3 regions of the Promicromonospora sp. NPDC110617 genome follow, and region 1 is predicted to be linked to each of the others. Evidence: predicted binding sites of a transcription regulator. Region 1 holds the regulator's gene; each other region holds the start of a gene.

Region 1 (10,338 bases):
GCCGGGGCCGTAGCCGGGGCTGTAGGCCGGACCCGCCGGCGGCGGACCCTGGTACGGCGACTGCGGCTGGGGCGTCCCGTAGGCCGGGGCGTCCTGCGGCTGCTGAGGTGCGGGGCCGGGCTGCTGCGGCGCCGGGCCGGGCTGCTGAGGAGCCTGCGGCTCCTGCGGGTTTTCGGACATATGACCAACCGTAGAGGCTGTGCCTTACGAGATGGTCACGAAATCGATAAGTTCTTCGACGCGTCCCAGGAGGGCCGGGTCGAGGTCCCGGAAGTCGCGCACGGTGCCCAGGATCCGCTGCCAGCCGCGGGCGACGTCCGCCTGCGTCTCCGCAGGCCAGCCCAGGGACCGCAGGATGCCCAGCTTCCACTCGGTGCCGCGGTCGATGACGGGCCAGCGTTCCAGCCCGAGGCGCTCGGCGCGCACGGCCTGCCACACGTCCACGTAGGGGTGGCCCAGCACGAGCACGGTGCCCGTGGGGACCGTGCGCAGCGCCTCGTCGGTGAGCCGCTGCTCCTTCGACCCAGGCACCAGGTGGTCGACGAGCACGCCGACCCGGCGCTCGGCGTCGGGCCCGAACTCGGCAAGGCGCTCGGCGAGATGGTCGACGCCGTCGAGCATCTCGACCACCACGCCCTCGACGCGCAGGTCGTCGCCCCAGACCTTCTCCACGAGCTCGGCGTCGTGCTTGCCCTCCACCCAGATGCGGCTGCCCCGGGCGACGCGCGCCCGGGCGCCGTGCACCGCGACGGAGCCGGAGGCCGTGCGGGTGGGCTGCGCGGGGGCGCGGTTCACGACGGGCGCGGTGAGCACGACGGGCTTGCCCTCGACCCAGAACCCCGGGCCGAGCGGGAAGGTGCGGGTGCGGCCCCGGCGGTCCTCCAGGACCACCACGTGCATGCCGCCCGACTTCTCGACGCGCACCACGGCGCCGACCCAGCCGGTCTCGACCTCCTCGACCACGAGCCCCTGCTCGGCCGGCGTGGGCTGCGACGTGGGCCGCCGCCCTCGCTGCGCGCCAGGAAACTGGGGGGAGAGCACATCGGACCCGTACCGTTCGTCGACCACGTCGCGAGCCTAGGTCGCCCCTCCCGTCGAGTGCTGGATATCCGTGCTCCCGGAGTGTCACCGGGCGCAGACAGCCCGTGCTCGACGGCGTCGGGGTGGGATCAGCGGGTGGCGCGCAGCGCCGCCTCGGTGCGCGAGGCGACACCGAGCTTCCGGAGGATCGCCGAGACGTGCACCGACGCGGTCTTGGCCGAGATGAACAGCCGCTCGGCGATCTGCCCGTTCGTCAGGCCCTCGGCCACCAGGGCCAGCACCTGCCGCTCGCGCGCGGTGAGCGCGTCCGTCCCCGCGCCCGACGGCGGAGCGCCGGCCGCCCCGTCCACCAGTCCCGCGCGGTCGATCAGCGCCTGCGCCTGCCGGACGACCAGGCCCGCGCCGATCTTCTCCGCCTCCACGACCGCCGCGCCGAGCGCCGCCCGGGCCCCGGCCCGGTCGGCGGCGTCGAGCAGCCGCGCACCCTCGCGGTACAGCGCGTACGGGCGCAGGTGCACGGGTCCGGGACCGGGCAGGTCGGCGACCGTCGTCCAGGGGCCGGTCCCGAGCTCCGCCTCGAACAGCGCCGACCACAGGGGGTACGTCGGCCAGTGCGCGCACTCGGCAAGGGCCGCCCGGTAGGGGGCGTCGTCGACGTCCTGCCCGGCGGCGCGCAGCCGGGCGATCGCCTGCGCCGCGGCGGCGAGCTGCTGCAGGTCGTAGGCCGGGCTGACCACGTGGTCCGGGCCGACCACCACCGACATGCGCTCCAGGGCCTCGGCCGGCTCGTCGCGCAGCAGCGCGAGCTCCGCTTGGGTCACGTTGGTGCGCGACCTGATCTGCTCCTCCAGGCGGCCGAACCGTTCCCAGCTCGGGGTCCTGCGGCGCGCCTCGGCCTGCGCCTGCTCCACCTGGCCCCGCCACATCATGAGCCAGATCCGGCGCTCGCTGAGATAGGCGGCGTAGACGCTGTCGTGGATCAGGGGGACGGTCCGCTCGTACCAGACGGCGGCCTCGGCCCAGTCGCCCCGTCCGATCCAGGCGTCGACGAGGTTGCCCTCGACCATGACCCGGGAACCCTCGGACGAGCCGTACCGGCGCGCCGCCGCGACACCTTCCTGGGCGATCTCGGCAGCCCGGGCCCAGTCGCCGGCGAGCAGCAAGACGTCCGACCCGTTGATGTAGTACCGGCTCAGCCCCTGCCAGTGGTGCCCTGCGGCCGCCCGGCCGGCGTCGATCTCCGCCAGCCCGCCGGTGTCGCCGAGCTGGAAGCGGCACACGCCCCGCAGGTTCAGGGCGACCGACACGAGCTCGTCGCTGCCGATCGCGAGCCCGGCCTCGTGCGCCGCCGTCGCGGCCGCGATCGCCTCGCGGGGCCGGCCGTTGAGCATGGCGTGGCGGGCCCGCAGGACCAGCAGCTGGCCACGCACGGCGTCGTCCCGCCCTGGCTCCACGAGCGCGAGGGCACGGTCGATGAGCGCCGGCCCCTCGTCCGAGCCGGCATGCCCCGCGATCAGGGCGGTGTCGCAGAGCACCCGGGCGAGGCCGGCCGGGTCGTCCTCGGGCCACTCGGCGACCGCCTGGTGGGCCACGTCCAGGGCGCGGGCGGTCCGGGTCGAGCCGCGCAGCGCCTCGGCGACCGAGCGCAGCAGCTCGTGGTGCGACAGCCCGGCGACCTGCTCCGGGTCGGGCACCTGGTCCCAGAGCTCCAGGGCCCGTTCGCCCAGCGCCACCGCGGTGGACGACGCCGCGCCGTCCGCAGCCGTCCGGTGCCCCTCGACGGCCGCCGCGAGCGCCTTGTCGAGCATGCCGGCGCGCCACCAGTGGTCGGCGATGCGGGACAGCTTCGCGACGGAGTGGGCGCGCCGGGTGAGGGCCAGCTCCAGGGCGCGTGCGTAGGCGGCGTGCAGGCGGTGCCGTTCGCCGGGCAGCAGCTCGGCGTACACGGCCTCCTGGACCAGGGCGTGCCGGAAGGCGTACCCCACCTCGGTGACCACCAGCACCTGGGCCTCCACCGCCTCCCGGACGGTCTCCTCCGCCTCGGCGCCGGTCTGCGGGGCGCGCCGTCCTGGACCCGTCGCGGGGTCCGCCAGGACGTCGTCGAGCACGTCGTACCAGACGCGCGGGCCGGCGGCGGCGACGACGCGGCACAGCGACCGGGCCTCCTGGCTCAGGTTCCAGTAGCGCAGCAGCAGGATGTCGCGCAGGGAGTCGGGCAGGTCGGTGCCGAGAAAACCGACCAGCTCCTCGATGTAGAAGGGCACGCCCTCGCTGCGGTCCGCCAGGTCGGCCAGCTGCTCTGCGTCGAGGCCGACGTCGAGCAGGTCCTGCGCCATCTCGTGGACCTCGGTCTCGCCCAGGCGCCTCAGCTCGAGGCGGGTGGTGAGCCGGGCGCGGTCGAGCTCGGCGAGGACGACACGCAGGGGGTGCGCGCGGCCGACGTCGTCGCTGCGGTAGGTGAGCAGCAGGAGGAGGCCCGGCGGCGCGGTGCGGGCGAGGCGGAGGGCGACGGCGCGCGTGACGTCGTCGGACCAGTGCAGGTCCTCGATCACCACCACGACGGGGCGTTCGCCGGCGAGCCCGGCGAGCAGGTCGGTGAGCACCTCGGGGACGCGGTCGGCCCCGGCGTCGGGCGTCGGCGCGACGAGCTGGGGAGCGAGGGCGGACAGGGCGCCCGCCGAGGGGCCGGCCGCGGCGACGACGGCTTCGGGGCCCAGGGTCCGGACGACACCGTTCAGGAGCCCGACCAGAGCCGCGTACGGGAGCGGCCCGGAGCCCTCGTCGGCGCACTGGCCGACGATCACGTGGGCGCCGTCGGCCCGGGAGGTGAGCTCGTCGAGCAGGCGGGTCTTGCCGATCCCGGCCTCGCCGGCGATCACCATGGTGCGGCTGCCGCCCGAGCGGACGTCTGCGAGAGCGGCCTCGAGCGCGCCGAGCTCGGGGGCTCGGCCCACCAGGCGGGCACGGGGGACCGGCATGGGCTCATCGTCCCATGCCGGTCCGTGGTCGTTCTGTTTCTTTTCGTCGGCCTGCCCGCCGCTTCCGCGGGCCTGCCCGCTGCCCGGCACGGTCGCCCTCCCTGCGGGATCAGGCGACGCGCGGCCGGACGGCGTCGGCCGCCTCGGCCCGGGCACCGCGCTCGGCGGTGCGCGGCGCGGCGGCCTGACGGCGGGCCGCGTCCTTCTGCTCCCGGGCCACGCGGACCCGCTCGTTGCGCTGGTCGAGCTCCTGCTCGTTGCGGCGGTACTCGGCGTAGTCCGAAAAACCGAACATGGTGGTTCCTCCCGGTGTCACCGCCGGCCCCTCGCCGGCAGTGATTCCAGGTTCGTCTGTGAGGTACGTCGCGCGGATCGGGCGGCCGCCGCATCTTTCCCCGTCGGTTCGCGGGGCGGGGTGGGCGCGCCTAAGGCATCGCCCTATGCTCGGTGCTCAGCCCTCGGCGAACGGTAGGACATGCAGGTCAGCCGCGTGTTCGCCGGGGCGGGACGGCTCGGCCGGACCGGGTGCGCGCGGCGTGCGGCGGGTCGGCGACCCGGCGGGTGGCGCGTGCCGCGTAGGATTGGCACTCGGTCGGTGAGAGTGCTGGAAGGCAGTGTCGGTGAGCGGGCCGGAACCCGGGTGCACGTCCCGGACGTTCTACCTGGGGACGGAGGTGAGCGCGGTGAGCGAGGAACGCAGACTCGATGTCCTGCGGGCCATCGTGGAGGACTATGTCCGCACACGGGAGCCCGTCGGTTCGCGCATCCTCACGGAGCGCCACCAGCTCGGCGTCTCCCCGGCCACGGTCCGCAACGACATGGCCGCCCTGGAGGAGGCCGGGCTCATCGCCCAGCCGCACACCTCGGCGGGGCGCATCCCCACCGACAAGGGGTATCGCCTCTTCGTGGACCAGCTCGCGGAGGTCCGGCCGCTGACCGTCCCGCAGAAGCGGGCCATCGAGACCTTCCTGTCCGAGGCGGTCGACCTGGACGACGTCGTGGCCCGCGCCGGGCGGCTCATCGCCCAGCTCACCGGCCAGGTCGCCGTGGTCCAGTACCCGTCGCTGCGCCGGTCCGGGCTGCGACACCTGGAGCTCGTGCCGACGGCCGAGGGGCGGCTCCTCGTCGTCGTCATCACGGACACCGGACGGGTGGAGCAGCGCTTCCTCGACGTTCCGGTCGACCTGGACGACGGCACGCTCGGCGAGCTGCGCGCCCGCCTGAACGCGGCGACCGCCGGCCGCCGGCTCGCCGACCTCGGTGACGCGTTCGCCGGGGTCGCCGAGGCGATGCCGGCCGAGCACCGCCCGCTGGCGACGGCCGTGGCCGAGGTGGTCACCGCCGCGCTCGCCGAGGAGAGCGAGGAGCGGATCGTGCTGACCGGCCAGGCCAACCTGGCACGTACCGGCATGCGTTTCGAGCAGGGCCTGCGGCCCGTCCTGGAGGCGCTCGAGGAGCAGGTCGTCCTGCTCGGCCTCCTCACCGACATGACCGACGACGCCAAGGTGGCGGTGAGCATCGGGCACGAGAACCGGCTGGCGGGGCTGGCGGAGACCTCCGTCGTCACGTCCGGCTACGGCTCGTCCGACGGCGACACCGTCGCGATCCTGAGCTCGATCGGCCCCACCCGTATGGACTATCCGGGCACCATCGCCGCGGTCCGCGCCGTCGCGCGCTACCTGTCGCGAGTGCTGCCCGGCTGACCCGAACTTCCACAATCCTCCCCACAAAGAGAGACCTGTGACCGACTACTACGAGATTCTCGGTGTTCCGCGCGACGCCTCGCCCGAGCAGATCAAGAAGGCATACCGCAAGCTGGCCCGCGAGCTGCACCCGGACGTGGCCGGCGACGCGGGCGAGGACCGGTTCAAGGACGTCGCGCGCGCGTACGAGGTGCTGTCCAACCCCGACAAGCGCCAGCAGTACGACATGGGCGTCGACCCGACGTCGCCCGGCGGCGGCGCGAGCGGCGGGTTCGGCGCCGGGTTCGGGTTCCAGGACATCTTCGAGACCTTCTTCGGCGGCGGGCAGCCGACCGGCCCGGTTCCCCGCGCGCGCCGCGGCAACGACGCGCTCGTGCGCCTCGACCTCGACCTCGCGGAGGCCGTGTTCGGCGCCAAGCGCGAGATCCAGGTCGACACCGCGGTGGTCTGCAACACCTGCGGCGGCGACGGCGCGCGGCCGGGTACCCACGCCCGCACCTGCGACGTCTGCCAGGGCCGCGGCTCCGTGCAGCGCGTCGCCCGCTCGTTCCTCGGCCAGGTCATGACCAACCAGCCGTGCTCCGCCTGCGGCGGCTTCGGCACCGTGATCCCCGAGCCCTGCACCGACTGCTCGGGCGAGGGCCGCGTGCGCTCGCGGCGCACCGTCGCGGTCAACGTCCCCGCGGGCGTCGACACCGGCACGCGCATCAAGCTCTCCGCGCAGGGCGAGGTGGGCCCCGGCGGCGGCCCCGCGGGCGACCTGTACGTGGAGATCCGAGAGCGCGCGCACGACACGTTCGTGCGGCGCGGCGACGAGCTGCACTGCACCCTCCAGGTGCCGATGACGGCGGCCGCCCTCGGCACCGTGCTCGAGCTCGACACGCTGGACGGCCTCCAGGAGATCGACCTGCGCCCGGGCACGCAGCCCGGTCAGGTCATGACGCTCAAGGGCCTCGGCGTGGGGCACCTGCACTCCAACGGGCGCGGTGACCTCAACGTGCACATCGAGGTCCAGGTCCCCACGAGCCTCGACGAGGAGCAGACCGCGCTGATGCAGCAGCTCGCGGCGCTGCGCGGCGAGGAGCGGCCCGAGCCGCGGCTCGCGACGGTCCAGGGCGGCGTCTTCTCGCGCCTGCGCGACAAGCTCAGCGGGCGCTGACCGCGCACCGATGAGCGCGCCAGTCTTTCTCGCCGAGGCGTCCGCCGCCCACCCGCTGTCCGAGTACGGCGCGGGTGCGCTGTACGTGCTCGACGGCGCCGAGGGCCGGCACGCCGGCGTGGTCCAGCGGCGCGGGCCGGGGGAGCACATCGACGTGGTCGACGGCGCGGGCGTTCGCCTGCGGACCGTCGTCGAGGCCGTGCACGGCGCCGAGGTGCACCTGCGCGTCGAGCAGACCGTCGTCGAGCCCGTGCCCGACGTCGTCGTGACGCTCGTCCAGGCCCTCGCCAAGGGCGACCGCGACGAGATGGCGATCGAGGCCGCCACGGAGACCGGGGTGGACGCGATCATCCCGTGGCAGGCCGAGCGGTCCGTCGTGGTGTGGCGCGGGGACCGCGCCGCGAAGTCGCGGGCCCGCTGGGTCAGTACCGTGCGGGCGGCCACGAAGCAGGCCCGCCGGGCGCGGATCCCCGACGTCGACGTGTCCCTGAGCACCAAGCAGCTCGCGGTCCGCACCCGCGACGTGGTCGCCGCCGGCGGCGCCGTGGTGGTGCTGCACGAGGAGGCGACGACGGGCCTGTCGGCGGTCCCGCTGCCCGACGCCGGCGCCCTGCTCCTCGTCGTCGGACCCGAGGGCGGGATCTCGGAGGCCGAGGTCGCCCTGCTCACGGAGGCGGGTGCGGTCACGGCCCGCCTGGGTCCGCACGTGCTCCGCACGTCGACGGCCGGCCCGATCGCGATAGCCCTCCTCAGCGACCGCCTGGGCCGCTGGTAACCCCCGCCCCGCGTAACCGTTGAGTGCTGGGTATTTGTTGCTCTGAAGGCTTCAGAGCAACAAATACCCAGCACTCAACGAGGTGGTGGGGTCAGTTGGTGACGTCGAACTCCACGCGGCGGTTCTTCTCCAGGTCCGCGAACGTGCGCGGGACGACCAGCGGGTCGGACTCGCCGAAGCCCTTCCACGTCAGCCGGTCGCGGTCCACGCCCAGCTCCACGAGCTCGTCGACCACGGCCTCCGCCCGACGCTCGCTCAGCCGCTGGTTGTGCGCCTCGGTACCCACCGAGTCGGTGTGCCCCTCGACGCGGACCTCGACCTCCAGGTGCTCCGCGAGCACCTCGGCGGCCTCCTTCACGACCTTGCGGCCGTCCTTGGTCAGCCGCGCGCTGTCCGTGACGAACGTGATGTTCGGGATCTCGACGAGGTCCTCCTGCGCCTTCTCCCGCTCCTCGCGGGTCGGCTCGCGCTCGGGCTCGTCGTCCCCGGCCTGGTCGTCCTTGGCCGTCCCGCTGCCCGACGGCGTCGTGGTCGGCTCAGGCGACGCCGTCGCCTCGTCCTCCACCTCCGTGGCGGGGTCCTCCGTCGCGGACTCGGACTCGGACTCGGCCTCCGCAGCGGCGGCCTCCGCCGCACCGTCCTCGGCGGAGACCAGCCCGTCCGGGCCGTAGGCCGCGGCGGCCCGGACGCCCTCGACCCCGCCGACGACGTCGGCGGCCGCCAGCGCCTCGGCGTCGGTCGGCGCGGTCACGTCGGCGTCGCGCCCCACGAACGTGACGTCCACCCCGTCGAGCCCCGCCGCGGAGAGGGCCCCCTGCGCGCTCTCCGTCAGCGTGGACTCGATGTGCTCGCGGAAGCCCGTGTTCTGGACGCCCGACAGGGCGCCCATCCCGAGGACCACGATGACCACCGGGGGCAGGACGACCTTCAGGTTCATGCCTTCACCTCGGACTGCGTGGGCTCGGCGTCACCGTCGGTGGCGGCGGCCTTGGCCTCGTCCTCGGCGATCGCTGCGGCCTTGGCCTCGGCACCCTCGATCTCGTCGACGTCGGTGTAGTCGACGTTCTCCTTGAACCGGGCCCGGCGGTCCTGGCCGCCGATCAGGTAGTCCTGGAACTCCTGCAGGCCGTCCTCGTCGCCGTCGGCCAGGTACTGGGCCTGGTCGGCCCAGCTCGTGGCGGCCGGGGCGAACGTGATGCCGCCCGTGGCGAGCGCCTCGCGCAGCTCGTCCTCGGTCGCGCCCGCGATCTTCGCGTACGTCGCGTAGCCCGCGGCCTTGAGGGTGGACTCGATCTTGGGCCCGATGCCCTCGATGCGCTGCAGGTCCTGCGGCTCGGGCTCGGGCTCGGGCTCGACGGCGGCGGCCGGCTCGGTCTCGGCGGCGACCGCGGGCTCGGCCTCCGGCTCCGGGGCCGCGGCGGCCTCCGCCTCGTCCTCGGCGATCGCTGCGGCCTTGGCCTCGGCACCCTCGATCTCGTCGACGTCGGCGTAGTCGACGTTCTCCTTGAACTTCGAGGCGCGGTCCTGCCCGCCGATCAGGTAGTCCTGGTACTCGCGCAGGCCGTCCTCGTCGCCGTCCACCAGGTACTGCGCCTGGTCGGCCCAGCTCGTGGCGGCCGGGGCGAAGGTGATGCCGCTCGCGGTCAGCGCCTCGCGCAGCTCGTCCTCGCTCGCGCCCGCGACCTTGGCGTACGTGGTGTAGCCGGCGGCCTTGAGGGCGGTCTCGATCTTGGGCCCGATGCCCTCGATGCGCTGGAGGTCCTGCGGCTCGGGCTCGGGCTCGGGCTCGGACTCGGGCTCGGGCGTGGCCTCCGCTGCTGCCGCGGCGGCCTCGTCCGCGGCGAGCGCGGCGGCCTTGGCCTCGGCGCCCTCGACCTCGTCGACGTCCGTGTAGTCCACGTTCTCGTTGAACTTCGCGCGTCGCTCCTGACCGCCCACGAGGTAGTCCTGGTACTCCTCCAGGCCCGCGGCGTCGTTGTCGACGAGGTACTGCGCCTGGTCGGCCCAGCTGCTGGCCGCCGGCGCGAACTTGATGCCCTGGCCGGCGACGGCCTGGCGCAGCTCGTCCTCGGTCGCGCCCGCGATCTTCGCGTACGTGGGGTAGCCGGCGGCCGCCAGCGCGGCGGCGATCTTCGGCCCGACGCCCTCGATCCGCTGCAGGTCGTCCGGGGTCTCGGCAGCGGTGTCGACGGCGGTCTCGGTCGGGGTGTCGGCCTCGGCCAGTGCGGCCGCCTTGGCGGCGGCGTCCGCCTCGGCGGCGGCGCGCGCCACGGCCTCGGCCTCGGCGACGACGTCGGACCCGGCGGCCTCGACGTCGTGCGCGGTGTCGGCGGGCTTGTCCTCGCCCTGCTCGTCGGTCGGCTCGTCGCCCTTCTGGTCCTGCGCGGCACCTTCCTGCGCGCCGTCGGCCGTGCGGTCGGCATCCGAACCCGCACCCGCCCCCACGGCCTCGTCGGTCACGGGCAGCACGGTGTCCGTGGCGGCGGCGGTCTCCGCGTCCTGCCGTGCGTCGCCGGCGGCGTCGGTCGCGGCGGCACCGGCGACGGCGAGCGCGGGGACCACCTCGGCGGTGTCCGGCTCGGCCTTCGTCGCGGCAGCGGTCCGCGTGGTCGCCTCCGCCTTCTCGGCGGTGTGCTTGCCCTTGGCGCGGCGGCCCCAGACGAGCCAGCCGATCCAGATGCC
Region 2 (10,338 bases), on a different contig from region 1:
GTCGGATCGCGCCCAGGTGGACAGCCTCGGGGGGCACCAGGGGGGCACCGGGCATCGATAGCGGCAACGCGCAGAGCAAGAAACCCCGCTTGACCTGAGCGTTTGCCCTGGTCAAGCGGGGTTTCCGTCTGTGGAGCTAGGGGGATTCGAACCCCCGACCTTCTCATTGCGAACGAGACGCGCTACCAACTGCGCCATAGCCCCTCGGACTGCAGAAGACTAGCACTTCACCGCCGGGGCTCCCAACTCGATGGGCTGTCGCGCGGGTCACGAACGCGTGACCCGCGCGACACACCGACCAGCGACGACGCCGCGCAGCGGGGTGCGGCAGGTCACCCCGCCGCGCGGCGTCGGGCCAGGATCTCCTCGAGCGGCTGCCCGAGCGTCTCCGACTTCATGCGGGGCGGCTCTCCCCGGAGCAGCTCGTCCTCGGCGACCGCGTCGGCACCGGCGGCACCGGCCGCCGCCGTCGGACCCGAGGCAGCGCCAGAAGCCGGGCCGGACGCCGCAACCGGCGCCGCAACCGACCCCGATCCACCCGGACGCCCGGAGACGCCCCCAGAGGCCGTCGAAGCCTTGCCTGGCGGCACAGCAGGCGGCAGCGCCGCCGGCTGCCGCTGCGGCGCCTTCGGCTTGGTCACGTACGTGGGCAGGGGCACGGGGACCGGGTCCCACGCGCGCCCGCTCGGCGGCCCGTCGACGTCGGAAGACGCGTCCGCCGTCGAGCCGGCACCGGACGATGCCTCGTCCACGACCTCCGCCGAGACCTCGATGACCCGGGGTTTCTCCGGGCCGTCGAGGATCTCGTCGAGCACGTTCTTGCCACCCACCCGCGGGATCGCCTGCGTCTGCGTGTCCGAGCCGCGCGTCGCCAGCCCGACGACCTGCGCACGGTTGCGCGGCGCATACGGGCCGCCGTTCGCGAGCGCACGGGCCTGCGTGGCGCGCTGCCGCGCCGCCCGGACCGTCGCGTGCCACCGCGCGTCCGCCCGGCGGGCGGCGCGGGCCGCGCGGCGCCCCAGGAACAGCACGAACAGCAACATGGCCGACGTCGCGACGGCCGCGCCCCAGTGGAGCTGGCCGAGGCCGACCAGTGCCCAGGCCAGGACGCTCGACACGAGCAGGAAGAGCGACACGATGAAACGGCGGCGCGCCCGGGCGGCCCGGCGCGCGCGGCGCTCGACGCGGCGGATGCGCTCCGCCGTCAGCGGGCGGCCGCGCACCATGATCTGGAGCGGGAGGCCCTGCTTCGGGGTCGGGTGGGCGACGCGCGGCACGCCCTGGCTCGTACCTCGCCGGTTGCCGTCGTTGACCATCGCCCCTCCTCTCCTACCCGAGCCGCTCATGGCGACGATGCGCAGTCCGCCCGAGAACCGGTCCGGTACCCGGGCGTCGGCCAGCTCCGCCCGTCGACGCACCATGCTCGGCAGCCAGTAGCCCAGCCACAGGACGAACAGCGCTACGGCTGTGAGTCCCGCGGTCGATTCCACGACACGACGGTAGGCGAGCATCGCCGCGCCCCGCCGCACCGCGCGCGGCGTGTCCTGCCGTCACAGCGCCTCGCGCAGGCGCTGCCAGCGCGCCAGCAGGCCCTCGGGAACCTCCTCGCGGGTGACCGCGAAGGTGCGGTGGTCGCGCCACTGGCCCTGGATGTGCAGGAACCGCTCGCGCACGCCCTCGTCCCGCAGGCCGAGCTTCTCGACGACGCGCAGGCTCGGCTTGTTCTCGGGCCGGATGTTGATCTCGATGCGGTGCAGCCCCAGGAAGAAGGCGTAGTCCGTGGCCATCGCGACCGCCGTCGGGATCACGCCGCGCCCGGCCACGCTCTGGCTCACCCAGTAGCCGATGCTCGCGGAGCACATGGAGCCCCAGGTGATGGACGCGACCGTCAGCTGCCCCACGAGCGCGCCGTCGAGCTCCACCCCGAAGGGGAGCGACGTGCCCGCGCGGGCCTGCGCCGAGAGCGACCGCACGTACTCGCCGAACGTCGAGGCGATGTACCGGTTCGCACCGGGCGACGTCGCCTCCCAGCGCTCCAGCCAGGCCGCGTTCTCGGCCCGCAGGCGCGACCAGTCGGTCGCGTCCCGACGCCGCAGCGGGCGCAGCACGACAGTCCCCGCCGGCGTGTCCTCACGCAGCGTCACCGGCCATGGCTTGGCCACCGTCCACCCCTTCACAAGCTTTCCCGTGGTGCCTTCCGGCACGTCCGACCTACTCGACGGCAACATCGTTCGCCCCCTGCCACGCCCCGTGAGGTTTCCCTCGCTGGAGGAGGGTCTACCACGCTCGGTGGCCTCTGACCCGTCGAGCAGCCGCTCGGTCATGTTCTCGCCTTCTTCGTGCGCTGGTCGTAACAATCCAGTCTCGGAGTCTTGGCACAATAGCGGTCATGAGCGGCATCTCTGTTCCGACGCCACAGCCCTACCCCGTCCACCCCGGGATGGAGACGGGTGACGCCAAGGAGGAGCTCCGCCGCGCGATCCGCGCCCAGCGCGGTCTGCGGTCCGCCCGGCGCCGTGCGGAGGCCGCAGCGATGTTCGCCGACGTCATCGAGTCCATCCCCGAGGTGCGCGACGCCGGGTGCGTCGCGGCGTACGCGGCCCGCAGCGCCGAGCCCGGCATGCTGCCGCTCCTGGACCGCCTCGCGGACCGCGGCGTCCGCGCGCTGCTGCCCGTGCTCGGCGCCGGCCTCGCCCGCGACTGGGCCGACTACACGGGCCCGGACGACCTGCTGGAGCGTGCGCCCGGCCGCCCGCCGGAGCCCGGCGGCCCCGCGCTGGGCACGGACGCCGTCAAGCTGGCCGACGTCGTCCTGGCACCCGCCCTCGCCGTCGACACCCGCGGAGTGCGGCTCGGGCAGGGCGGCGGCTGGTACGACCGCGCCCTGACCCACCTGCGGCCGGGCGCGAAGGTGGTCGCCGTCGTCTTCCCCGAGGAGGTGTACGACGCCGCGGACCACCCCCTGCCGCGCGAGGAGCACGACATCCTGGTCCACGCCGTCGCCACCACGACCGACTGGCGCTGGCTGGGCTGACGCCAAGCGCCGCCGCCCCGCTGGTCGGCGTGACCAGCGGGGCGGGGTGACCGGCGGGCAGGTCGCGTCCTACGGCGTCAGCGTCTGCTCGTCCTCGGCGGCGCGTCCCACGGCCTCGGTGGTGAACGGCCACGGGAAGGTCTCCCCCGACGCCCACGCGCCGAGCTGGTCGTCGTAGTGCGGCGACGCCGGGTGCGCCGACGTGCCGGTCACGACCACCCAGGTGGACGCGTCGAGGTCGGCGAGGTCGACGACCATGCGCATGGACGGGCCGCTGGTCACCTCGAAGCTGCCGCTGGCCGCGTCCCAGGACGTCGCGTTCACGATCGAGGAGCCGCCCCCGACCTTGACCGGAGCCGGGTTCATGTAGGTCGAGATCGGGGCCGGGACGCCGGAGCCGCCGAGCACCAGGTGCTCCAGCCGGAGCTGGTGCAGCGTGCCCCACTCCCAGTCGCTGGTGTCCTTGCCGAGCTCGACCGTGAGGTCCTGGCGGGCGCTGACCAGCGCCTCCGTCAGCACCTGGTCCCGGCTCTCGACCACCGCCACCGTGGACTGGTCGTCCCAGAAGGCGTCGTTCGGGTTGTCGAGCATGCCCTGGATGACGGCGAGCCAGCGGCTGCCGCCGTCGGGCCACATGGACTGGGGCAGCTCGTCGTTGAACGTGGTGCGCAGGAGGTTGCGCCAGACCGCCGCGAAGTAGGCCGCGGCGGCGGAGTCCTCGTCCATGGACCTGTCCCAGTCGGCCAGGAGGACCTGGCCGTCCGAGTCGTAGCCGGCCGGGAGCTCCACCTCGAGGAGCACGGGCACCAGGGTGTCGGCGAACACGCTCCACTGGTCCATCTGGAACTCGGACATATCGGCGGCCGTCAGCTTGCGGCCCTCTGCGATCCGGTCGGTGAGCAGCGTGCGGATGCGCTCGGACCGGTAGCCGTAGTCCCAGTCGCGGCTGAGGAACGGGCCGTTGCCGCCGGGCAGCACCGCCTGGTTCGCCGCGACGATGAAGCCCTCCTTCGGGTCCACGACGCCGGGCATCTGCGCCGGGTCCACGTAGCCGGTCCAGTCGTAGCGGGCGTCCCAGCCGGGACGCGGCCAGGTGCCGTCCGACTCGACGGCGCCGGGCACGCTCGCGCGCACCGGGATCTTGCCCGGCGCCTGGTAGCCGATGTGCCCGTCGGTCGTGGCGAACACGATGTTCTGGGCCGGGACCTCGAACTTCGCGGCCGCCGCCTTCATGTCCGCGGGGGTCTTGGCGCGGTTCATCGCGAACACGGCGTCCGCGGTGTGGCCCGGCTGGAGCGCGGTCCACTGGAGCGAGATCTCGTACTGGCCCAGCTCGGTGCCGGTCTCCGTGGGCGAGCTGCGCACGGCGTCCATCTGCGCCTCGTCCATCACGGTCGAGACGATCGGGCCGTGCACGGTGCGGCGGACCTCCAGGTCGACCGGGCTGCCGCCGTCGACCCGGATCACCTCCGTCTCCTTCTCCATCGGGACCCACTCGTCCGCGCCACGCAGGTACGTGTCGTTGCGGACGCGCTCGATGAAGAAGTCGGTGACGTCGGCGCCCATGTTGGTCAGGCCCCAGGAGATGTCGGCGTTGTGACCGATGATCACGCCCGGGAAACCGGAGAACGAGAAGCCCGCCACGTCGTAGGGGCACTCAGGGCCCACCTGGTTGCAGTGCAGGCCCACCTGCGCCCAGATGCCGGGCGCGGCGAGGTCGAGGTGCGGGTCGTTGGCCAGCAGCGGCTTGCCCGACTCCGTGTACTGCCCCGAGACCACCCACGAGTTGGAGCCCGTGCCCTCGCCGCGTGCGATCTGCACCGGCACGGCGTCGAGCGCCTTCTGCGCCGACGCGAGGGCGTCCGCGAGGTCTGCGCTCCCGTAGACCTCCTTGGTGGCGGACGCCGTCTCGGTGCCCGCCGGGGCGTTCGCCTGCGCCCCCACCTCGGCCGCGTCGAGGATCGGCGCGTTGCCGGTGCCGGAGTAGGCCGGGAACAGCTCCGCCACGCGCGACGCGTCGTCCAGCGTGCTGTAGGCCAGCGCCCGGTCGAGCTCGTCGTCGTAGTTGCCGCGCAGGTCCCAGGCCATCGCCTTGAGCCAGGCCAGCGAGTCGATCGGGTCCCACGGCTCGGGCTCGTTCACCTCGACGCTGACGTCGAGCACCGTGTACTCCACGGCCGTCTCGCCCGGGCTGCGGTTCTCGAGGTAGGCGTTCACGCCGTCCGCGTAGGCCTGGAGGTACTGCCGGGTCTCGTCGTCGAGGATGTTGAACTCCTCCTCGGCGACGTGCCGCCAGCCGAAGGTGCGCGTGACCATGTCGGCCTGGATCGCGTCGGGGTTGTTGCCCACCAGCTCCGCCAGCCGGCCCGCGGTCACGTGGCGGCGGTAGTCCATCTCGAAGAAGCGGTCCTGCGCGTGCACGTAGCCCTGCGCGCGGAACAGGTCCTCAGCGGTGTCGGCGTAGATCTGCGGCACGCCCTGGGCGTCGCGGCTCACGCGAACGTCCGCGCTCAGCCCCTCGACCTGCACCTCCCCGGAGTGCTCCGGCAGCGGACGGCGGGCGGTGAGCCATCCGAAGGTCGTCACGGCGACCAGCGCCAGCAGGACGACGACCGTGGTTCCGACCAGGAACTGACGGACGCGGGTGGTGCGAGTCCGACGGCGTTTGGCGGGCCGTGCACCGGTGGACGGGGCTTTTTCGACGGGCTCTACTGGCTCGGCGGGAGTGGTCGCGGACACGCAGTGGAGACTACCGTCCGCCCCAGGGCTTGGGTGAACGCGCTTGGGTGAACAGCCTCGGGAGATCCTGGGACTATCCCCCGCCGCTCGACCGTTACTATTGGCACTCGGAAACCCCGAGTGCCAGGCGACGGTCCTGTGAGCGCGCGACGCCCCGGCCGCCCTGACGTCCCAGAGGAGTGCACGTGCCCACCTACGCGTACCGGTGTGCCGACTGCGGCCACGCGTTCGACATCCACCAGGAGTTCACCGACGAGTCGCTGACCGTCTGCCCGGAGTGCCAGGGCAACCTGCGCAAGGTGTTCAGCTCCGTGGGCGTCACCTTCAAGGGTTCGGGCTTCTACCGCACCGACTCGCGGAGCACGTCGACGAGCAGCACGGTGAAGGCGGGCAAGTCGGAGTCCTCGTCTTCTTCGTCGTCCTCGAGCTCGTCCTCGGACTCGGGCTCCTCCGGGTCGTCGTCGAGCTCGTCCAGCTCGTCGTCCACCGGGTCGAGCGGGTCCAGCTCGTCGAAGGCCGCCTCGGCCTGAGGCGGTCGGTCGACCGGCACGTCTGACGAGCTTCCAGGCGTGCGAGCCCGACCACAGGCGCGGTTTTCGCGCCTTCGTGCACAGGTTGCCCGACGGCGGCCGCGCGCCCCCGTCCGGGCTGCCTAACGTCGGCGGCATGGGACTTCTCGACACGCTCGCCGAACCGGCTGCACGCCACGGCGCACCGCGCGGCAGCGGACAGCGCACGCCGTGGGGCGCACGGGCCGCTCCGCACGACGCCGGCTCAGGCGCCTCGTGGAACCGGGCCGGCACGTCGCACCGGCCGCCGCGCGCCGGCCTCGCCGTCCTGCTGTCCCGGCCAGGCTCGTCTCGTCTGGGCCGACCCGGTTCGCCGGCGTCCCGGCGGGCCCGGCGCATCCTGTGGCGGTGGAGGTTCGCCCTCGCGGCCGCCCTGTTCGGCCTCGCCGTCGCCCTGACGGTCCATGTGTTGCGCCCGCCGCCACCGCCGACGGTCGACGTCGCCGTCACCGCCCGCGCCGTCGCGCCCGGAACCCTGCTGACCAGGGAAGACGTCGCGGTGCGCGCCGTCGCGGCCGACCTCGCCCCGCCCGGCGCCCTGCACTCGGCGCGGGAGCTGCTGGGCCGCGCCGCCGTCGTCGGGCTGCCGGAGGGCGCTCCGCTGCACGCCACCCTCGTGTCCGACGACGGAGTCTCCGCCGCCGCCCCGCACGGCACGGTGGTTGTGCCGGTCCGCCTGTCCGACGACGCCGTGGCCGCCCTGCTGCGCCCCGGTGACCGCGTGGACCTGCTCGCCGGGACGACGTCGGGCAGCGAGCCGGACGGCACGCCCCGGTACCTCGCCCGGGACGCCCGCGTGCTGCCCGTACCCGCCGGACGCGAGCCGAAGGACGCCGGCGGGCTGCTCGGCCCGGTGTCGGACGGCGAGGGGCCGGTCACGCTCGTCGCGGTGTCACCCGAGGAGGCCCCGCAACTGTCGGCGGTCTCCGGCTGGGGCTCGGTGACGGCGGTGCTGGTGCCGTAGACGAACTAGGTGGTCACCGCGGAAGGACGGCCAACAACGGCAGTGCTCCGGCGGAGCGAATGTCCGGTTGCACATGCGCTTAACCGGAATTTCCACCACAATCTCCGTCGAGGTTCCGGCCAACGCCGACCACACCGACTTGAGACACCCAGGGGGATCCATGCGTGACCTGTTCAACGGCTTCAAGGAATTCATCGCTCGCGGGAACGTGATCGACCTCGCGGTCGGCATCGCCATCGGCACCGCGTTCACGGCGGTCGTCACCGGCCTGCTCAACGGCATCATCAACCCGCTGATCGCGGCGATCTTCGGCCAGACGGACATCTCCGGCGTCGGCCATTTCGAGATCAACGGCGCCGACTTCAGCATCGGGATGTTCCTCCAGGCGGTCCTGAACTTCCTCATCGTCGCGGCGGCGATCTACTTCCTGGTGGTCCTCCCGATCAACAAGCTGAAGTCCCTGCGCAAGCCCGCGGAGGAGGAAGTCGTCGAGGAGGCCCTCGCCGAGGAGGTCGTGCTGCTCACCGAGATCCGCGATCTGCTCCGCGTCCAGGCCGGCGCGCGGTCGGGCGCCTCGTCGGACAACAGCCCCAACTGAGCGGGTCCGCCCGGCAGGCTCGAAGCAGATCAGGGCGGTCGGTAAAAGGTCAGGTGATCGGCACCTCGGGGTGCCGATCACCTGACCTCTTGCCGACCACGCGAATTGCCGACCACGCGACGAACCACCGATCTGGCGGGGTTGCCGATCACGCGGCACAGCGTCGGCGGACAGTCGGCCGGGCCTGTCAGCCCCAGTGCGGCGGGACGTCGCGGCGGAGCTGCTCGTCGTTGGAGCCGTGCCCGCCGTCGGACGAGCCGGGGCCGCCGTCGGCTCCCTCGCCCCAGCCGGCCGGACGCTCGTCGGCGCTCACGCCGAGCACGGCCTCCCGCTCGGTCCCGCGCCGCACGGCGCGCCGAGGCCCGCGCCGTCGGGCGGCGACCGCACTCACCGCGGGTGTGGCAGCCGCACTCATCGCGGGGGCGGCGTCGCTCGGCGCCGGACTGTTCTCGGACTCGCTCACACCACCATTGTGACCCCGCTCGCCTCGCGGTCTGTCATCGACGTGAGCCCGCAGCGCGGCAGGTCGGGGCGCCGGCACAAGACAGTGGAGCAAGGCACCGGCGGCCGGCGGACACGTGCTGCCCGGGCCGTGTCACGCAGCGTCGACAATGTCTACTCCCGGCAACAGAGCCCGAGCGCGTGCATCTTTCCCGGCCCGTCCGCTGAGCGAGCGGGGCCTCAGTCGTCCAGGACCTGCGGCACGATCAGCTCCGCCGCCGGCGCCACGCCCCCGGACAGCCCGACCCGGGCGTCCCGGACGGCCAGCACCACGCGGCGCACCCGTTCCGCCTCCGAGTCCGGGTCCAGGAAGGCCGCCGCGGACCACACCTGCGCCACCACCCAGCCCAGCCGTTCGAGCCGCTCGGCGAGCTGCCGGTCGCGCACGCGGATCGAGGGCTCGGCGACATAGGCGGCGTCGTCGGTCAGGACGGCCACCAGCAGCTCGCCCGGCAGGTCGGGGTGTCCCACGGCGAGCGGGATGCGGTCGCCGCCGGGCAGACCGTAGTCGGTCTCGACCACGAGGCCCGAGCGCCACAGCCGCTCCCCCAGGTCCACGACCAGCCGGTCCACGGACCGCGCGACGTCCACGCCGTTGCCGATCTCCACCTGGTCCGCGAGGCCGGAGCGCTCCTGGGCGAACGACAACACCCGCGCCAGCATCTGCGGCCCGGGGCCGCGCAGCCGCTCGGGATCCAGGTCGGAGGCCGGGAAGCACGACACGACGTGCAGCCGCTTGCGCGCCGCGCCCAACGAGCCGAGCAGCATCGCGTCGCCGCCGGCGTCGCCCAGCACGCCGAACCGGTGCAGCACGCGGCCGTGCGGCGTCCGCCCGAACCCGAGGGTGAGCACGATCGTGTCCCGCGCCAGACCGGCCACGCCGGTCACGTCGGCGACCACCACGGGCTCGGGGCGCGAGCCCGCGAAGAACGGCGCCAGCGCCGGGTTGGCACGGACCTCCGCGAGCAGCCGCTCGCGGATCCGGTCGGCGTGGGCGGCCGTGACCGTCACGATGCCGAAGGTCTCCTCGGGCCGGGTCATCGCGTGCTCGATCGCCAGGTCGACCACCCGCTCCACCTCGGCGCTCGTCGACTCGACGGTGCCGGAGACCGGGTCGGGCATGCCCGTCCCGTCCACGAGCGAGAAGTGCACCAGGGCCTCGGTCCGCGGCAGGGGCGCCGGCCGCATGATCCCCTCGTACCCGTGCTCGGCCAGCAGGGCCGTCAGCCGCGGGTCCCGCCGGGCGGGTTCCGGCTGCAGTGTCACGCGGGGCAGCAGCCGCGCGAGGTCGCGCACCGCGGTGCCCGACGCCGACCGCGGGTCGCCGACCACGACGATCTGCCGGCCACGTGCCAGCGCGGGGACCACGACCTCGACCGGCACGTGCTGCACCGCGTCGAGGATCACCAGGTCGGCACTGCGCTCGGGCGGCAGCAGGCGCGGCACCATCGTCGGCGTCGACACCCAGGTGGGCCGCAGCCGCCGCACGGTCGAGCCGTGCCCGGTCACCAGGTCGCGCATCGAACTCAGGCCGCCGCCGACCAGCGTCGCGTACAGGGCCTCGGCGTCCTCCCGCTCGTCGCGCATCGCCGCGCCGAGGTGCGCCCGCACCGCCGCCCGCACGGGCGCCGACAGCGAGTCGACGTGCCGCCGGTCGAGCTCGCGGAACCGGCCCGCGAGGGCGTCCAGGCCGGCACCGTCCTGCCCGGCGAGGTCCGGCTCGACGGCCAGGATCTGCTCGAACACGGACGACCACCACGTCAGCTCCAGCTCGGGGCCCACCAGGTCGGCCTCGACCCGGCGCTCACCGAGGTCGTCGACCAGCTCGCCGAGGCCGGACGCGCGCAGGCGCCTCAGCACCGCCGTCCGCTCGGGGAGCGGGGCCAGGGCGTCCTGCGTCTCGGACAGCGAGGCGAGCCGCTGGACCAGGGCG
Region 3 (10,338 bases), on a different contig from region 1:
TGGCCGACTCGGTGACCGTGTCCATCGCCGCTGAGATCAGCGGGATCTTGAGCGAGATCTCGCGCGTGAGGCGAGACGTCGTGTCGATGTCCGACGGCGCCAGGTCGGAGTAACCCGGCAGCAGCAGGACGTCGTCATAGGTGAGCCCGAGGAAACCGAACGGGTCGCCCGGCGAGGTCTGGTCCGTCATGCAGCAAGTCTACGGCCGCCGCGACCGCAGATCTCGGCCGGGCCGTGGTACCGGCCGAGGCGTGCGTCACCTCGACTTGATGACGGCGAGCACCTCGTGCAGCAGCCCCGTGAACGAGCGCACCCGCTGCACCGTGGGCCCGAACGGCAGCTCCGTCGCGGCGGCGTCGGCCCGCAGCCCGACGAAGATCGGCAGCTCCGGATAGCTCTCGTTCACCGCGTGCACGACGTCGAGGTCCGGCTTGTTCTGCGTGGTGGCCAGCACCACCGCCGTCGGACGGACCATGGTGACGAGCTCGACCGAACGGTGCGTGCTCGCAGGACCCGTGACGATGCGCGCCATCGACCCCTGGGCGGCCAGCGCGGCGGCGAGGGCGTGCGCCGAGAGCGGCACCACCTCGTCCGGGGCGGCGAACACCAGCACGATCTTGCGCATCCGGCTCGGGTGGTTGGCCGGCGGGCCGCCCGCCTCGACCATGACCCGCTCGAACTCCTCGATGTAGTGGCGCAGGGCACGCAGCGCGGCCGTCGCGAGCACGACCTCGGGCATCTCACCCGGACCGGCCAGGACCGTCCGCTCCGACAGCCGGAGCCAGGCGGGCTCGACGAGCTCGGTCCACCAGGTGGCCGGGTCGCCGTCCGGGCCGAGCACGAGGAGGTTGTCGCAGGCGGTCCGGCTGTAGGCCAGCGCGGCGTCGACCAGGGCGGACACCCGGCCCGACGTCGGCGCCGGGGAGGCGGCGGACCGCGGCCCGCCGGCCGGCGCCGGGGCCCCGCCGCCGGTCGCGCCACCGGGCAGGGCGCGCAGCCGCGCACGGCCCCGCGGTTCCTCGGCGCGCTCGCCGCCGGACGCCGGGGCGGGGTCGTCGGCCTCGTCCTCGGCCGTGGCCCGGGGCTCGTCCGCCTCCTCGACGACCTCGTCGTCCGGGTCGCCCAGGTCGCCCGGGGCCTCGACGGTGCCGACGAACTGCTCCGCGAAGTCGTGCTCGTCGGCGTCCGCCCCGCCCTCGACCTGGACCGCGGGCAGCGCCGGGGCGGTGCGGGTGGCGACCTCGAGCTCGGCGTCCCCCGCCTCGACGGCGGCACGGGCGGCGTCCACCGGCGCCACGCCCTCGAGGGTGAGGCGGCGCATCACCAGGAGCCGGGCGACGTCGTCCGGCGTGTAGCGGCGGTGCGATCCGGCGGTGCGGCCCGAGGGACCGAGGCCGTATCGGCGGTCCCACGTGCGCAGGGTCGCGGGAGCGACCCCGAGGCGGCGGGCAACGGCGGCGACAGCCAGTCCGGGGCTGGATGTACGTGACCCGCCCGAGTTCTGGGCGGGTCGCGAAGAAGTCATGGACTCGATTCTGCCGACCCGGCCCTCTCCGCGCCACTGCGAAACCCGGCGTGCCGCCGATCTCGGTGGATTTCGGTTCACAATCATACAAATCCGGTCAGTGTCGACCTGCTTCTCGCTGGCCCGATTCGAGCCCGATGGCGCGAAATTGCCTCTTGAACAACTTCTGCACAACTTGTAAGTTGTTCGCCATGACGGAGATCTCGAGGCTTCCCGGTCCGGTGATGGAACTGTGGGAATGGCAGTACCAGGGCGCGTGCCGCGACGCGGACGACACCCTCTTCTTCCACCCCGAGGGTGAGCGTGGATCGACCCGCCGCAGGCGCGCCGAGGCCGCCAAGGCGATCTGCCGCTCCTGCCCCGTGATGATGCAGTGCCGCGAGCAGTCGCTCCGCGTGCGCGAGCCGTACGGCGTGTGGGGCGGGCTCAGCGAGGACGAGCGGTCGGCGATCCTCGCCGGCAAGTCCGTCTCCGCCTGACCCAGGCTGCACAACTTCTGACGCTCGAGGCGTGACGCGCTTCTGCCGCACGCCCTGCTGTGAACGCACGACCGCTGTGCACGCATGCCTGCTTCGATGCCGAAGCAGCGCCTGCCGCGACGCTCTCCGGACAGGACGAAGGCCCCGCACCGATCCGGTGCGGGGCCTTCGGCTGTCTGACGCGGGCTGGAATCAGCCCACGACCACCGCGAGGACGTCGCGGGTCGAGAGCACCAGGTACTCCTCGCCCGCGTACTTGACCTCGGTGCCGCCGTACTTGGAGTAGATCACCTTGTCACCGACGGCGACGTCCAGCGGCACACGGTTGCCGTTGTCGTCGATACGGCCCTGGCCCACGGCCAGAACCTCGCCCTCCTGGGGCTTCTCCTTGGCGGTGTCCGGGATGACCAGGCCGGAAGCGGTCGTGGTCTCGGCTTCGAGAGCCTTGACGACGATCCGGTCCTCGAGCGGCTTGATGGGGACCGACACGTCGGACCTCCCTCTTTCGTGAGCGGATCAAGTGATCAGCTGCGTGGTTGACTTCAGGGGCTCGAACGTTCGACGGTCCGCCGTCGTCGCGGGTGCCGGCGGGCACGAACGTCTGGGTCCTCCGCCGAGGGCCCCGGCTACCGGGATCCGCGGCGATGAACAACCCCAAATCTAGGTCGGCGCTAGCACTCGGTCAAGGCGAGTGCCAATCGCGTGGAGCACCTCACACGCCCGGCGCGCGACGCGCCGTCCGCACTTCGAGATCTCGTCATCCCAACGAAAAGGTTGCGTCCAGCCACTCGTCATGACCTGGACAAACATGGAAAGATATTCCCATGGATGCGGCGATTCTGGGCAAACTCCTCAGCCCCGACGGGTGGGCCCTGCTGGCGGCTCTTCCGCCGTACGACGAACGCGACGCGATGAAGACCGTGACGACCCTGCGCTCCCAGGGCGTCGCGGCGGACCTCGCGGCCGCCGTGGTCACCCAGTCCCGGCTGCGGGCCCGGGCACGGGCCAAGTTCGGTGACTTCGCCGACGGGATGCTGTTCACCGCCGACGGTCTGGAGCAGGCCACCCGGCTCGTCGTCGCGGCGCTGCACGCCCGACGATACCTCGACGCGGGCGTGACCACGCTCGCCGACCTCACCTGCGGCATCGGTGCCGACTCCCTCGCCTTCGCCGGCACCGGCCTGCGTGTCGTCGCCACCGACCTCGACGAGTGCACCGCCGCCATCGCGCGGTGGAACCTGCGCCACTTCCCCGAGGCGGAGGTGCGGCACGCCGACGGCCTGACGCTCGACCTCCGTGCCGAGGGGATCGACGCCGTCTACGCCGACCCCGCCCGGCGCGTGCGCGGTGGACGGGGCGGCCGCAGCAGCCGCATCTTCGACCCGCGCGCCTACGAGCCCCCGCTCGACGCCGTCTGGGCGCTGCGGGACTCGGTCCCGGCCGTCGGCATCAAGGTAGGCCCGGGCATCGCGCACGAGGGGCTGCCCGACGACGCCGAGACCCAGTGGGTCTCGGTCAACGGCGACGTGGTCGAGGCCGGGCTCTGGTTCGGCTCCCTCGCGCCCGACGGCCCCGGCCGCTCGGCGCTCGTGCTGCGTTCGTTCACCGACGACGACGGCAAGGAACACACCCTCAGCCGCACCCTGCGCGGCGACGGCGCGGAACCGGACGTCGGCGCCGTCGGACAGTATCTCTACGAGCCCGACGGCGCGGTCATCCGGGCCGGGCTGGTGGGCGAGGCGGCCGCCGAGCTGGGCGGACGCCTCGTCGACCCGACGATCGCGTACGTCACCACCGACGACCCCGCCGTCCTGCCGTCGGCGCGGCCCGCCGAGGCCGCCGGGGCGCAGGCCCCGATCGCGACCGGATACCGGGTGCTCGACACCATGCCGTTCGGCCTGAAGCGACTCAAGTCCTACCTCCGCGACCGGAACGTCGGGCGCATCACGATCAAGAAGCGGGGCACCGCGGTGGTGCCCGAACAACTTCGCAAGCAGCTCGTACTCACCGGAACCGAGGAGGCGACGATCGTGCTCACCCGTGTGGCAGGCAACCAACAGGTACTCCTCGTCGAACCGCTGGGAGCCGTATGAGCTCGCCGGCACGGCTCGGCTTCGGCGCCTCCCCACGATCGACCGTGGGCCTCGAGTGGGAGATCGGGCTCGTCGAGCCCGGTACCGCCGACCTGTGCCAGGCAGGCCCGGCGGTGCTCGAGGCTCTCGCGCGCGACGGGGGCAACCAGCGGGAGGATCCCGCGGGACATCTCGTCCCGCACGTCGCCGGCGAGTACATGAAGAACACCGTCGAGCTGGTCTCCGGCGTCGGCCGGACCGTGGCCGACGCCGGGGCGGACCTCAGCCGCACGCTCGACCGCGTGCGGTCGGTGACGGACCCGATGGGCGTGGAGCTCATGGGCGGCGGCTCGCACCCGTTCGCCAGGGCCGCCGACCAGGAGATCGGCGAGAAGGAGCGCTACGCCCGCATCCGCGAGCGCACAGGGGTGTGGGGCGCGCAGCTCATCATCTGGGGGCTGCACGTGCACGTCGGCATCGAGCACCGGGACAAGGCGCTGCCGCTGATGCGCGGGATGCTCAAGTACTTTCCGCACCTGCAGGCGCTGTCCGCCGCGTCGCCGTACTGGGCCGGCGAGCACTCGGGGTACGCCTCGAACCGGTCGCTGCTGTTCCAGCAGATCCCGAGCTCGGGTCTGCCGGTCGCGTTCGAGACCTGGCAGGAGCTCGAGGCCTACGCGGGCGACATGCAGCACATCGGTGCGGTCGAGGCCTTCAACGAGGTGCACTGGGACATCCGCCCGTCGCCCAAGTTCGGCACGCTCGAGGTCCGGGTGTGCGACGGCCCGACCAACCTCGCGGAGGCCCTCACGCTCGCCGCGCTGGTGCACTGTCTCGTGGAGCACCTGTCCACGCAGCTCGACCACGGCCGGGAGCTGGTCGAGCTGCCGCCGTGGTTCGTTGCGGAGAACAAGTTCCGCTCGGCCCGCTACGGGCTGGACGCCACGGTGATCCTCGACGCCCACGGCAACCAGGGGCCGGTCGTCGACGCGATCGGCAAGCTGCTGGTCGAGCTGGAGCCCGTGGCGCACCGGCTGGGCTGCGCGGCGGAGCTGGCCGGGGTGCGGGACATCCTCCGCACCGGGCCGTCGTACCGGCGGCAGGAGCGGGTCGCCGCCGCGCACGACGGCGACCTGGTGCCGGTGGTGCGCGCGATGTTGGAGGAGATGCGGGCCGGCCGGCCGCTGCCCGCCTGACGGCGCTCTCCGCTCCCGCTCCGCGCCGGACGGCGCCGGGCGCGGGTCAGATGACCTGCGCGGCGTCGTCGAAGTTCAGGCGCGGGGCGCGGGGGCGGGTGGTGTCGGCGCCGTCGGCCGCGCTGACGTTGACGACGAGGAAGCCCTTCCAGCCGTTCTCGGCGAAGAACTCGGCGTCGATCCCGGCGTAGTCGCCGTTCATCGGGCCGACCGCCAGGCCCGCGGCGCGCAGGCCGACGAGGAGGTAGCCGGCCTGGAGCAGGGCGCTGGTGCGCGCCGCCCCGGCGCGCATCGCGGCGTCGCCGGCGAACATCTCGCGGGCACCGGGGTTGTGCGGGATCAGCACGTCGAGCCGCTCGTGGAAGTCGGGGTCGGAGGCGAGCACGAGCGTGACGGGAGCCTTGGACACGCGCTCCTGGTTTCCCTCGGGCATGTGGCCGACGAGGCGCTGCCGGGCCTCCGGCGTGCGGACGACCAGCATCCGCAGCGGGCTGGTGTTCATCATCGTCGGGCCCCACTTGATGAGGTCGTAGACGGCGGCGAGCTGCTCGTCGGTCACCTCGGACTCGGCGAAGGTGGTCACGGTCCGCGCGGTGCGGAACAGGCGGTCGGCGGTCGCGTCGTCGATGGCGAGGCCCTGGGCCTCAAGAACGGTGTCGGTCATACGCGCGACAACAAGTTGCTCCAAGCGATAGTTCCAGATTCAACCGTGACGTCCCGCACGTCCGCGTGTCACATCCCGTCCGGTTCCCCGCTCACCGGCGCCGGGGAACTAGGCTGGAGCACATGGCAGATCCACTGGTCCTCGGTATCGAGACGTCCTGCGACGAGACGGGCGTCGCGCTGGTGCGCGGAGACGACCTGCTGGTCGACGCGGTGGCCAGCTCGATGGAGGAGCACGCCCGCTACGGCGGCATCATCCCCGAGGTCGCCAGCCGGGCCCACCTCGAGGCGATGATCCCCACGATCCAGAAGGCCCTCGGCGAGGCGGACGTCGACTTGTCCGAGGTCGACGCGATCGCCGTCACCGCCGGGCCCGGGCTCGTCGGTCCGCTCACGATCGGTGCGTCCGCCGCGAAGGCCCTGTCCATCGGCCTGAACAAGCCGCTATACGGCGTGAACCACGTGATCGGCCACGCGTGCGTGGACCAGCTCGTGGACGGTCCCCTGCCGGAGCGGGCGATGGCGCTCGTGGTGAGCGGCGGGCACAGCTCGCTGCTGCTGGTGGACGACATCGCCACGGACGTCACGGAGCTCGGCTCCACCCTGGACGACGCCGCGGGCGAGGCCTTCGACAAGGTCGGCCGCCTGCTCGGCCTGCCCTACCCCGGCGGCCCGCACATCGACCGCCTCGCACGCGAGGGCGACCCCACCGCCATCCGGTTCCCCCGCGGCCTGACGGCCGCGAAGGACCAGGCCAAGCACGCCTACGACTTCTCCTTCTCCGGCCTCAAGACGGCGGTGGCCCGCTGGGTCGAGGCCCGCACGGACGCCGGCCAGGAGATCCCCGTGCACGACGTCGCGGCGTCGTTCGCCGAGGCCGTCGCCGACGTGCTCACGGCTAAGACCATCGCCGCGTGCCACAAGCACGGCGTCGACACGCTCGTGGTCGGCGGCGGGTTCTCCGCCAACAGCCAGCTCCGCGAGATGGCGGCCAAGCGCTGCGCCGAGGCCGGCATCGACCTGCGCATCCCACCGATCCGCTACTGCACCGACAACGGCGCGATGATCGCGGCGCTCGGCTCCGCCGTCGTGCGGGCCGGGGTGGCGCCGAGCGACCTGGACATCCCGGTTGACTCGTCGATGCCGCTCACGACGATCACCGTCTGAGCCACAAGCCGCACTGTCGGCGGGTGGCTCTACGCTGCGTCCCGTGGCCGTCAGCACACTCGGGAAGCTCGAGCCCGTACCCGTCATCGAGACCGCGCGCCGTCTGTGCGACCGCATCGGCGCGCGGTTCCCCGACCGGGGTATCCACCGCGTCGCGCACGAGCTCGTCGCCCTGACCGAGCAGGTGGCGGACACCTCCGCCGGGACCCGCCGGCGCAGCCGTCTCGTCCGGACCGGGTCGCGGGGCATGATCGCCGTCGTCGTGCTGGTGGCGCTGGTCGCGTTCGGCTTCGCCGTGGAGGCCGCGTTCACCGAGGCGCCCGACAACGGCCTGGACTGGCTGCCGCTCATCGAGAGCGCGGTGAACGACGTGGTGTTCGTCGCGATCGCCGTCGTCGTGCTGCACTCGTTCCCCGAACGCGTGCAGCGCACGGACCTCCTCGCCAAGCTGCACCGGTTGCGCTCCCTGGCGCACATCATCGACATGCACCAGCTCACCAAGGAGCCGGAGAGCCTCCGGGACGCCTTCGCGGGCAGCCTGGACGACGACGTCGACCTCACCGCCGAGCAGGTCGAGTACTACCTGGAGTACTGCACCGAGCTCCTGTCCCTCGTGAGCAAGGCCGCGGCGCTGTGCGCGGAGGAGTCGCAGGACGACGTCGTGCTCACCACCGTGTCGACGATCGAGACGCTCACCATGGGCATGTCCCGCAAGGTCTGGCAGAAGATCTTCGTGCTCAACGAGGGGCGGATGACCCCGGACGCCATGTCCTGACGCCGTCGTCCACGTCCCGGGCTCAGGCCCCGGTCGCGACCTCGCGCGCCGGGTCGTTCGACCACTGCGACCACGACCCCGGGTACAGGGCGGCGTCGACACCGACGATCGCGAGGGCCGCCACCTCGTGCGACGCCGTGACGCCCGACCCGCAGTACACCCCGACGGTCCCGCCGTCCGCGACGCCCAGCTCGCCGAAGCGCCGCTTCAGGTCCCCGGTGGGCAGGAACCGGCCGTCCGCGCCGAGGTTCTCGCCGGTCGGCGCGCTGACGGCGCCGGGAATGTGCCCGGCCTGCGGGTCGACGGGCTCCACCTCGCCGCGGTACCGCTCGGCGGCCCGCGCGTCCAGGAGCACACCCTCGCCGTCGGCCAGGGCTGCCGCCTCGTCGGCGTCGAGCACGGGCATCCCGCCCGGCTGCACGACGACGTCGCCCGGCTCGGGCGTGACGTCACCCGGTTCGAGGGCGCGCCCCTGCGCGGTCCAGGCGTCGAGGCCGCCGTCGAGGATGCGCACGTCCTGCGCGCCGAAATACCGCAGCAGCCACCAGGCGCGGGCGGCCGACGTGCCGCCCACCGAGTCGTAGACCACGACGCGCGACCCGGCCGAGACGCCCCAGCGGCGCGCGGCCTGCTGGAACGCCGACGCCGAGGGCAGCGGGTGCCGCCCGTCGGTGGGGGCCCCGTGCGCGGCCAGCTCGGTGTCGAGGTCCACGTACACGGCGCCCGGGACGTGGCCGGCGCGGTACTGGTCGTGGCCGTCGGTCATGCCGAGCGCCCAGCGGACGTCGAGCACGACGGGCCGACCCTCGACCGGGTCCGGGCCCGCGCCGACCTGGAGGTCGGCGGCCAGCGTGGCGGCGTCGACCAGAACTCGTTCCCTCATGCCGCGTCTCCCGTGGCGTCGTCGGGGGTGTCGTTCGGAGCGTCCACCGGCGACTCCACCGGGGCGTCCGTGGGGTGCGCGGCCTCGTTCAGGTCGAGGCGCATCGTGTACGCGTCGACGTCCTCGGGCTGGTAGTAGCGCTTGCGCACGCCCAGGATCTGGAAGCCGAAGTCCCGGTACATCTCGATCGCGGGCTGGTTGTCGACCCGCACCTCCAGCAGCACCGCCTCGGCCTTGACCTTGCGCGACCGCTCGATGAGCGCGTCCATGAGCTGCCGGCCCACGCCGTGGCGCTGGACGTCAGGGTCCACGCCGATGGTCATGATCTGCGTGACATCGCCGTCGAACCACAGCCCGGCGTAGCCGACGACGGGCTGCTCCCCCGCGCGGTCGAGCCGCTCCGGCTCGGCCACGATGTACCAGCGGCCCAGGCCGGCGAGCTCGTCGGCGAGCATGCCGTAGGTCCAGGCGCCCCGGCCGAAGAGCTGTCGCTCGAGCTGCAGCACGCGGTCGAAGTCGGCGTTGCGCAGCGGGCGCAGCCGTACCTCGGTGATCATGCGGCACCGCCCGTGGCGACGGAGGCCGTACCGGCCCCGGAGCCGGTACCGGTCGGCGATCCCGGATCGTGCACGTCGGGACGCCGCAGGTACAGCGGCTCGGTCGGCAGTTCCTCGCCGGCGGCGCGGCGGACGAGCGCCAGGCGGGCGAGCACCGTCGCGTCGGGGACCAGCGGAGCGTCGTCGGCCACGGGAAGAAATTCGGGGTAGAGCATCGCGCCCTCGCCGACCACCACGGGCAGTTCCTCGCCGGCGTCCGGCGGCGCGAGCTGACCCTGGGCGACGAAGCCGGCTCGGTCGACGTCGGGCCCCGCCGTCCGCTCCACGACGGGGACGCCGTGCGGCCCCTCGTGCGCGACCACGCGGTAGCGCGCCCAGTACACCTCCTTGCGGCGGGCGTCGGAGGTGGCCAGGATCTCCTGCCCCGCGCGGAGCCCGAGATCGCTGACGGCCTGCACCGCCAGCGCGTCGAGGCTCGGCACGCCCAGCACGGGGATGCCGAGGGAGAGCGCGAGCGTGCGGGCGGTCACCAGCCCGACGCGCAGCCCCGTGAACGGGGCGGGGCCCGTTCCGGCGACGACGGCGGTCAGGTCGGTGCGCTCGATCCCTGCCTCGTCGAGGACCTCGGTGATCAGGGGCGCGAGCGACTCGGCGTGCCTGCGGCGCTCGTCGGAGGAGCGGGACGCGAGGCGCGTGCCGTCCTCGTCGACGAGGGAGACGGCGACGGCTGCTGAGGTATCGAGAGCTAGAACGGCCACGTGACCAGGGTATTACTGACGGGCGGCGCGGGTGGGCACAGGATCAGGATGACCAGGGCTCGAGCCAGCTCCACTCCCCGGGGCACGATCTGAGTTCACGCAACACCCGGTTCAGCCCGTCGTGAAGGGATGTCGAGTCCGTTCTGATGAACGCCTTGTCGCCAGTCCCCGGACCCGACAGGACCACCGTCCATGGCTTGCCGCCCTCGGCCATTCGTTCGTGGTCAACCTTGACGATGCAGGTAATCCCTTCTCGTCCGAGG

The links. Region 1 encodes HrcA, which represses chaperone genes, less so after heat shock. Its sites were predicted from a motif close to TTNGCACTCGNNNNNNNCGAGTGCNAA; they were not measured.
Region 2: the regulator HrcA is predicted to act here: its motif matches at 5,874-5,900, upstream of ACZ7LE_RS23300 (FmdB family zinc ribbon protein).
Region 3: the regulator HrcA is predicted to act here: its motif matches at 2,676-2,702, upstream of groES (co-chaperone GroES).

Annotation. Positions count from the first base shown of each region.
Region 1 is NZ_JBVKBM010000002.1:1,187,271-1,197,608, reverse strand. Features, by position in the region: gene ACZ7LE_RS16130 (DUF4870 domain-containing protein) at 1-180, opposite strand, end outside; gene ACZ7LE_RS16125 (DUF3097 domain-containing protein) at 205-1,068, opposite strand; gene ACZ7LE_RS16120 (ATP-binding protein) at 1,170-4,019, opposite strand; gene ACZ7LE_RS16115 (hypothetical protein) at 4,129-4,314, opposite strand; gene hrcA (heat-inducible transcriptional repressor HrcA) at 4,703-5,722, shown strand; gene dnaJ (molecular chaperone DnaJ) at 5,760-6,881, shown strand; gene ACZ7LE_RS16100 (16S rRNA (uracil(1498)-N(3))-methyltransferase) at 6,892-7,656, shown strand; gene ACZ7LE_RS16095 (OmpA family protein) at 7,748-8,593, opposite strand; gene ACZ7LE_RS16090 (helix-hairpin-helix domain-containing protein) at 8,590-10,338, opposite strand, start outside.
Region 2 is NZ_JBVKBM010000004.1:329,225-339,562, reverse strand. Features, by position in the region: tRNA gene ACZ7LE_RS23325 (tRNA-Ala) at 132-204, opposite strand; gene ACZ7LE_RS23320 (hypothetical protein) at 333-1,490, opposite strand; gene ACZ7LE_RS23315 (GNAT family N-acetyltransferase) at 1,551-2,162, opposite strand; gene ACZ7LE_RS23310 (5-formyltetrahydrofolate cyclo-ligase) at 2,390-3,034, shown strand; gene ACZ7LE_RS23305 (penicillin acylase family protein) at 3,104-5,638, opposite strand; gene ACZ7LE_RS23300 (FmdB family zinc ribbon protein) at 5,959-6,303, shown strand; gene cpaB (Flp pilus assembly protein CpaB) at 6,440-7,306, shown strand; gene mscL (large conductance mechanosensitive channel protein MscL) at 7,467-7,904, shown strand; gene ACZ7LE_RS23285 (hypothetical protein) at 8,092-8,367, opposite strand; gene ACZ7LE_RS23280 (hypothetical protein) at 8,586-10,338, opposite strand, start outside.
Region 3 is NZ_JBVKBM010000001.1:1,021,482-1,031,819, reverse strand. Features, by position in the region: gene guaB (IMP dehydrogenase) at 1-190, opposite strand, end outside; gene ACZ7LE_RS04435 (MerR family transcriptional regulator) at 257-1,525, opposite strand; gene ACZ7LE_RS04430 (WhiB family transcriptional regulator) at 1,717-2,004, shown strand; gene groES (co-chaperone GroES) at 2,197-2,493, opposite strand; gene ACZ7LE_RS04420 (class I SAM-dependent methyltransferase) at 2,829-4,097, shown strand; gene ACZ7LE_RS04415 (glutamate--cysteine ligase) at 4,094-5,272, shown strand; gene ACZ7LE_RS04410 (malonic semialdehyde reductase) at 5,319-5,936, opposite strand; gene tsaD (tRNA (adenosine(37)-N6)-threonylcarbamoyltransferase complex transferase subunit TsaD) at 6,059-7,102, shown strand; gene ACZ7LE_RS04400 (hypothetical protein) at 7,146-7,877, shown strand; gene ACZ7LE_RS04395 (sulfurtransferase) at 7,900-8,760, opposite strand; gene rimI (ribosomal protein S18-alanine N-acetyltransferase) at 8,757-9,317, opposite strand; gene tsaB (tRNA (adenosine(37)-N6)-threonylcarbamoyltransferase complex dimerization subunit type 1 TsaB) at 9,314-10,075, opposite strand.